Regions from separate parts of the Lentilactobacillus curieae genome, predicted to be linked through region 3. Evidence: a T-box and tRNA genes for the amino acid it is inferred to sense, from the RefSeq annotation. Region 3 holds a T-box; the other regions hold tRNA genes.
What was found. A T-box is a leader RNA that pairs with one kind of tRNA and senses whether it is charged. The one in region 3 lies ahead of PL11_RS09980 (valine--tRNA ligase), so its partner is inferred to be a tRNA-Val.
Positions count from the first base shown of each region.

Region 1: it has a tRNA-Val gene. The T-box ahead of PL11_RS09980 (valine--tRNA ligase) is inferred to sense a tRNA for this amino acid. The anticodon was not compared.
Region 2: it has a tRNA-Val gene. The T-box ahead of PL11_RS09980 (valine--tRNA ligase) is inferred to sense a tRNA for this amino acid. The anticodon was not compared.

Region 1 covers NZ_CP018906.1:59,060-61,298, forward strand. Annotated here, with positions in the region: gene PL11_RS00325 (prolyl-tRNA synthetase associated domain-containing protein) at 1-387, opposite strand, end outside; tRNA gene PL11_RS00330 (tRNA-Leu) at 493-576, opposite strand; tRNA gene PL11_RS00335 (tRNA-Cys) at 616-686, opposite strand; tRNA gene PL11_RS00340 (tRNA-His) at 763-835, opposite strand; tRNA gene PL11_RS00345 (tRNA-Trp) at 850-920, opposite strand; tRNA gene PL11_RS00350 (tRNA-Tyr) at 922-1,007, opposite strand; tRNA gene PL11_RS00355 (tRNA-Phe) at 1,013-1,085, opposite strand; tRNA gene PL11_RS00360 (tRNA-Asp) at 1,144-1,218, opposite strand; tRNA gene PL11_RS00365 (tRNA-Val) at 1,235-1,307, opposite strand; tRNA gene PL11_RS00370 (tRNA-Glu) at 1,314-1,385, opposite strand; tRNA gene PL11_RS00375 (tRNA-Ser) at 1,402-1,493, opposite strand; tRNA gene PL11_RS00380 (tRNA-Asn) at 1,508-1,580, opposite strand; rRNA gene rrf (5S ribosomal RNA) at 1,587-1,703, opposite strand; rRNA gene PL11_RS00390 (23S ribosomal RNA) at 1,780-2,239, opposite strand, start outside.
Region 2 covers NZ_CP018906.1:169,478-171,716, forward strand. Annotated here, with positions in the region: tRNA gene PL11_RS00965 (tRNA-Gly) at 1-31, opposite strand, end outside; tRNA gene PL11_RS00970 (tRNA-Phe) at 58-130, opposite strand; tRNA gene PL11_RS00975 (tRNA-Asp) at 137-211, opposite strand; tRNA gene PL11_RS00980 (tRNA-Met) at 216-289, opposite strand; tRNA gene PL11_RS00985 (tRNA-Ser) at 299-388, opposite strand; tRNA gene PL11_RS00990 (tRNA-Ile) at 432-505, opposite strand; tRNA gene PL11_RS00995 (tRNA-Met) at 516-589, opposite strand; tRNA gene PL11_RS01000 (tRNA-Pro) at 627-700, opposite strand; tRNA gene PL11_RS01005 (tRNA-Arg) at 707-780, opposite strand; tRNA gene PL11_RS01010 (tRNA-Leu) at 787-872, opposite strand; tRNA gene PL11_RS01015 (tRNA-Gly) at 880-951, opposite strand; tRNA gene PL11_RS01020 (tRNA-Thr) at 957-1,029, opposite strand; tRNA gene PL11_RS01025 (tRNA-Lys) at 1,070-1,142, opposite strand; tRNA gene PL11_RS01030 (tRNA-Val) at 1,147-1,219, opposite strand; rRNA gene rrf (5S ribosomal RNA) at 1,226-1,342, opposite strand; rRNA gene PL11_RS01040 (23S ribosomal RNA) at 1,419-2,239, opposite strand, start outside.
Region 3 covers NZ_CP018906.1:2,053,481-2,055,719, reverse strand. Annotated here, with positions in the region: gene thiI (tRNA uracil 4-sulfurtransferase ThiI) at 1-664, shown strand, start outside; gene tpx (thiol peroxidase) at 735-1,244, shown strand; T-box leader at 1,271-1,477, shown strand; gene PL11_RS09980 (valine--tRNA ligase) at 1,520-2,239, shown strand, end outside.

The sequences.
Region 1 (2,239 bases), 100 kb from region 3:
ATCGTTTGGATGGACTCCAATAATCCCAGGGGCTTTAGTGAACTGCTTATCTAGGTATAGGTCCACGTCATGTGCCTTGTTGTTAAGCAAGCCAAATGGCGTTACCGAACCAGGACTTAGACCAAGCTTATCTTTTAAAACAGTCTCAGACGCAAATGATAAGTGTCTGGTTCCATGATCCTGGCTAAATTTCTTTAAGTCCACTCTATGGGAACCGTCTACTGTAATTAAATAATACTTTCTGTTCTTATCATCTCTAACGAAAATGTTTTTTGCATCTGCATTAGGATACGGGAGATTAACCTTACTGACTTCTTGCATGTTATACACGGCTTGGTGCTCAGTGACTTCAAACCAGACATCATGCTCGTCAAGAAACGAATAGATTTGTTACTTATCCATCAAGATTATCTCCAATTCAATATATACAAAGAAAGGAAGCATTGAATAATCAATGCTTCCTTTCATTAGCAAACTCGTGTAATTCTCTTATACCGGAGGTGGGGTTCGAACCCACACGTCCTTGCGGACACTAGATTTTGAGTCTAGCGCGTCTGCCAGTTCCGCCACTCCGGCAAAATAACTGATAAATATTAGAATAACATGATTGGAAAAAGGCGGTAATCGGATTCGAACCGACGATGAAGGTTTTGCAGACCTCTGCCTTACCACTTGGCTATACCGCCAGAACAACCTCTGAAACCTCAATAAGAGATTCAAAGTAATCTATTGCCTTACCACTTGGATATCATCCAATCAAAGGGCGGTATGTGGGAATCGAACCCACGCGTGTCGGATCCACAAACCGATGTGTTAACCACTTCACCAATACCGCCATAACATTATTAACAGGGATAGTAGGAGTTGAACCCACACCGACGGTTTTGGAGACCGTAGTTCTACCATTAAACTATATCCCTATGGTGGAGGGGAGTGGATTCGAACCACCGAACCCGAAGGAGCGGATTTACAGTCCGCCGCGTTTAGCCAGACTTCGCTACCCCTCCATAAATGGCGCGGGACAGAATCGAACTGCCGACACATGGAGCTTCAATCCATTGCTCTACCGACTGAGCTACCGAGCCAAATACCAGAGTATATAATGCTATATAATGTTGTGTATTCAATTGTAATACATAACAACGGTCCGTACGAGACTCGAACTCGTGATCTCCTGCGTGACAGGCAGGCGTCCTAAACCAACTAGACCAACGGACCAGTGCTGCTATGAAAATGGAGGATACAGGGATCGAACCTGTGACCTCCTGCTTGTAAGGCAGATGCTCTCCCAGCTGAGCTAATCCTCCATAAAGTGACCCGTACGGGATTTGAACCCATGTTACCGCCGTGAAAGGGCGGTGTCTTAACCACTTGACCAACGGGTCATTCTCTTATTATTAACGGAGAGTAAGGGATTCGAACCCTTGAAACAGGCGTTTACCCGTTTACATCATTTCCAATGATGCTCCTTCGGCCAGCTCGGACAACTCTCCATTTTTAATAATAACTCCGGCAGGCGGGCTCGAACCGTCGACAACCTGATTAACAGTCAGGTGCTCTACCAACTGAGCTATGCCGGAATAATCGCGTGGCAACGTCCTACCCTTGCAGGGGGCGATCCCCCAACTACTATCGGCGTGCTGAAGCTTAACTTCTGTGTTCGGCATGGGAACAGGTGTATCCTTCAGGCTATCGCCACCACACTATTTACTTTAGAGAACTTTGTTCTCTCAAAACTAGCTAATATTAATTTTCTGCTGCCGATACTTACCATTTATTTTGGTTAAGTCCTCGACCGATTAGTATTGGTCCGCTCCGTACATCACTGCACTTCCACTTCCAACCTATCTACCTCATCATCTCTGAGGGGTCTTACTTCCATATAGGAATGGGAAATCTCATCTTGAGGCGAGTTTCACACTTAGATGCTTTCAGCGTTTATCTCATCCATACATAGCTACCCAGCGATGCGCCTGGCGGCACAACTGGTACACCAGCGGTATGTCCATCCCGGTCCTCTCGTACTAAGGACAGCTCCTCTCAAATTTCCTACGCCCGCGACGGATAGGGACCGAACTGTCTCACGACGTTCTGAACCCAGCTCGCGTACCGCTTTAATGGGCGAACAGCCCAACCCTTGGGACCGACTACAGCCCCAGGATGCGATGAGCCGACATCGAGGTGCCAAACCTCCCCGTCGATGTGGACTCTTGGGGGAGATAAGCCTGTTATCCCCAGG
Region 2 (2,239 bases), 210 kb from region 3:
GGCTGTGGTTTTACCACTAAACTACACCCGCATAAATAAGATAATATTCAATTAAAGTGGCGCGGGACAGAATCGAACTGCCGACACATGGAGCTTCAATCCATTGCTCTACCGACTGAGCTACCGAGCCATAAACCGGTCCGTACGAGACTCGAACTCGTGATCTCCTGCGTGACAGGCAGGCGTCCTAAACCAACTAGACCAACGGACCAAAATTGCGGGAGCTGGATTTGAACCAACGACCTTCGGGTTATGAGCCCGACGAGCTACCAGACTGCTCCATCCCGCGATAATGTAAAGGAGGATGAGAGATTCGAACTCTCGCGTGGTTTGACCCACCTGACGGTTTTCAAGACCGTTCCCTTCAGCCAGACTTGGGTAATCCTCCAAAATTAACGCATATAACATTAACTCTAACAATGTTGAGTCAATGGACCTTGTAGGACTCGAACCTACGACCGGACGGTTATGAGCCGTCTGCTCTAACCAACTGAGCTAAAGGTCCAAGACCTATATCGCGGCAGGGGGGATCGAACCCTCGACCTCCCGGGTATGAACCGGACGCTCTAGCCAGCTGAGCTACACCGCGATCGATGATAGTGCAATATATAATATTTAGCTATCAATCGGGAAGACAGGATTCGAACCTGCGACCCCCTGGTCCCAAACCAGGTGCTCTACCAAGCTGAGCTACTTCCCGAAAATATGCACCCAGTAGGAGTCGAACCTACAACCTTCTGATTCGTAGTCAGACACTCTATCCAGTTGCGCTATGGGTGCATTTTATGCCGAGGACCGGGATCGAACCGGTACGGTCATCACTGACCGCAGGATTTTAAGTCCTGTGCGTCTGCCAATTCCGCCACCCCGGCATAATAAAGCGGAAGACGGGATTCGAACCCGCGACCCCCACCATGGCAAGGTGATGTTCTACCACTGAACTACTTCCGCAAAAATGCCGACTAGAAGATTCGAACTTCCGACCCCCTGTTTACAAGACAGGTGCTCTGCCAGCTGAGCTAAGTCGGCATATTTACAATATTATGCGCTAAGATATATTCAATTGTAATGAGCCGTGGCAGTCTCGAACTGCCGACCCTCTGATTAAAAGTCAGATGCTCTACCAACTGAGCTAACGGCTCAATATGGAGGATACAGGGATCGAACCTGTGACCTCCTGCTTGTAAGGCAGATGCTCTCCCAGCTGAGCTAATCCTCCATAATCGCGTGGCAACGTCCTACCCTTGCAGGGGGCGATCCCCCAACTACTATCGGCGTGCTGAAGCTTAACTTCTGTGTTCGGCATGGGAACAGGTGTATCCTTCAGGCTATCGCCACCACACTATTTACTTTAGAGAACTTTGTTCTCTCAAAACTAGCTAATATTAATTTTCTGCTGCCGATACTTACCATTTATTTTGGTTAAGTCCTCGACCGATTAGTATTGGTCCGCTCCGTACATCACTGCACTTCCACTTCCAACCTATCTACCTCATCATCTCTGAGGGATCTTACTTCCATATAGGAATGGGAAATCTCATCTTGAGGCGAGTTTCACACTTAGATGCTTTCAGCGTTTATCTCATCCATACATAGCTACCCAGCGATGCGCCTGGCGGCACAACTGGTACACCAGCGGTATGTCCATCCCGGTCCTCTCGTACTAAGGACAGCTCCTCTCAAATTTCCTACGCCCGCGACGGATAGGGACCGAACTGTCTCACGACGTTCTGAACCCAGCTCGCGTACCGCTTTAATGGGCGAACAGCCCAACCCTTGGGACCGACTACAGCCCCAGGATGCGATGAGCCGACATCGAGGTGCCAAACCTCCCCGTCGATGTGGACTCTTGGGGGAGATAAGCCTGTTATCCCCAGGGTAGCTTTTATCCGTTGAGCGATGGCCCTTCCATGCGGAACCACCGGATCACTAAGCCCGACTTTCGTCCCTGCTCGACCTGTCTGTCTCGCAGTCAAGCTCCCTTCTGCCTTTACACTCTATGAATGATTTCCAACCATTCTGAGGGAACCTTTGGGCGCCTCCGTTACTGTTTGGGAGGCGACCGCCCCAGTCAAACTGCCCACCTGACACTGTCTCCCGCCACGCTTAGTGGCGCGGGTTAGAGTGTTCACACAGCGAGGGTAGTATCCCACCAACGCCTCAGTCGAAACTAGCGTTCCGACTTCATCGGCTCCTACCTATCCTGTACAAGCTGTGTCAACACCCAATATCAAGCTAC
Region 3 (2,239 bases):
CGGTGGAATTGATTCGCCTGTTGCTTCGTATATGGCGATGAAGCGTGGAGTTAAAATCGACATGATTCATTTCTATAGTCCTCCATATACAAGTGAACAGGCTTTGGGCAAGGCAAAACAGTTAACTTCTGTATTGGCTAAATATTCTGGCGGGATTCAATTTATTGCCGTGCCATTTACAGAAGTTCAGGAAACTATTAAGGAAAAGGTTCCGGAAGGCTATTTGATGACGATTCAGCGGCGAATGATGATGAGAATTGCTGCTGAGATTACTAAGAATCGTCACTGTACTGGAATTTTTAATGGTGAAGCGCTAGGTCAAGTGGCTTCTCAAACTCTTGAGAGCATGATGGCAATTAATGATGTTACCTCAATGCCGGTATTGAGACCATTAATCTCAATGGATAAAACGGACATTATCGAAATTTCCAAGGATATTGATACCTTTGATTTGTCAGTGTTACCATTTGAAGACTGTTGTACAATCTTTACTCCCCCAGCACCAAAAACTCGTCCTGACTTAGAAAAGTCCAGAAAGTTTGAACAATACATTGATGTGGACGGATTAATGGAGCGCGCAATTTCGGGGATGACAATCACTGATATCAAGCCAGGCGAAGATTACATGAACGCCAATGCAGAAATTTTTGCTGAACTTCTGTAAAATATACTGGTAGTTTTACTCATTCTATTTTAAAGTAGATGTAACCTTTGATACTAAGGAGTGCTTGAACATGCAAATAACGATTCAGGGTAAAGAAGAACAACTCTATGGCAACCCACCAGTTAATGGTGATAAGTTACCAAAGTTTAAATTAGAGGATTCAGAGGGCAACAAGGTTAAGACGGCTGATCTATTGGGGAAAGTGACGTTAATTTCGACGATTCCTGACATTAATACATCAGTTTGTTCAATTGAAACCAGGAAGTTCAATCAGGAAGCAGATCACTATTCTGATGCCCAATTTTTAGCTGTGTCTAACAACACCGTTGAGCAACAGAAAGATTGGTGTGCTGCAGAAGGCGTTGAAAACATCAAAATGCTTTCGGATGAGCAACTTTCTTTAGGTTATGCAATGGGTGTCTACTTGCCTAACTTTGGTGCATTAGCTAGAACCATCTTTATTGTTGATAAGGTGGGGACCATCGTTTACAGACAAATTGTTGACGAGTTGACTGATGAACCTGATTACGCAAAAGCATTAGAAGCATTGAATAAAATTGCAAATCGCATTGACGATTAGCAAATTGTCGCTTATTATTAAATCTATAATCAGCAACGAACAAGAGAGTATCCTGTGACTGGTTTTCAGAGAGAACGTCATTTGCTGAGAGACGTTTAATCAGAGCAGCGAGAAAGTAGCTTGTGAGCTATCCATTCGAAATTGAGGGTGGATCGGTAAGTTCGACCGTTATTCGATATTAAGTGGGGTTAATAGCCCAATTTAGGTGGTACCGCGAGCATCTCGTCCTAATCATTAGGATGAGGTGCTTTTTATTTTGAGAAAGAGGCGATTAGATGACGAAAGAAATGTCGACCAAGTACAACCCAACAGAGGTTGAAAAAGGCCGTTATGATAAATGGTTAGATGATGGTGTATTTAAACCAAGTGGAGATAAAAAAGCAAAACCATATTCAATTGTTTTGCCACCACCTAACGTTACTGGAAAGTTGCACTTAGGCCATGCCTGGGATACAACTTTGCAAGATATGATTATTAGACAAAAACGGATGCAAGGCTTCGATACCCTATGGCTTCCAGGAATGGATCATGCGGGAATTGCTACTCAAGCCAAGGTTGAAGCTAAGTTACGTGACCAAGGCATTTCCCGTTACGATCTAGGCCGAGAAAAGTTCGTGGAAAAGGTTTGGGAGTGGAAGGATGACTTCGCTGCTACTATCAAGACACAATGGGGCAAGCTAGGTCTTTCTTTGGATTATAGTCGTGAGAGGTTTACCCTCGATGAAGGCCTATCAAAAGCTGTTCGCAAAGTCTTTGTTAAGCTTTACGAAAAGGGTTTGATCTATCGTGGAGAATACATCATCAACTGGGATCCCCAAGCTAGAACTGCATTGTCTGACATTGAGGTTATCCATAAGGATGATAAAGGAGCCTTTTATCACGTTAAATATCCATTCACTGATGGAACAACTTTTAACGGTAAAGATTACATCGAAATCGTCACTACCCGTCCGGAAACAATGATGGGTGATACTGCGGTTGCTGTTAACCCTAGT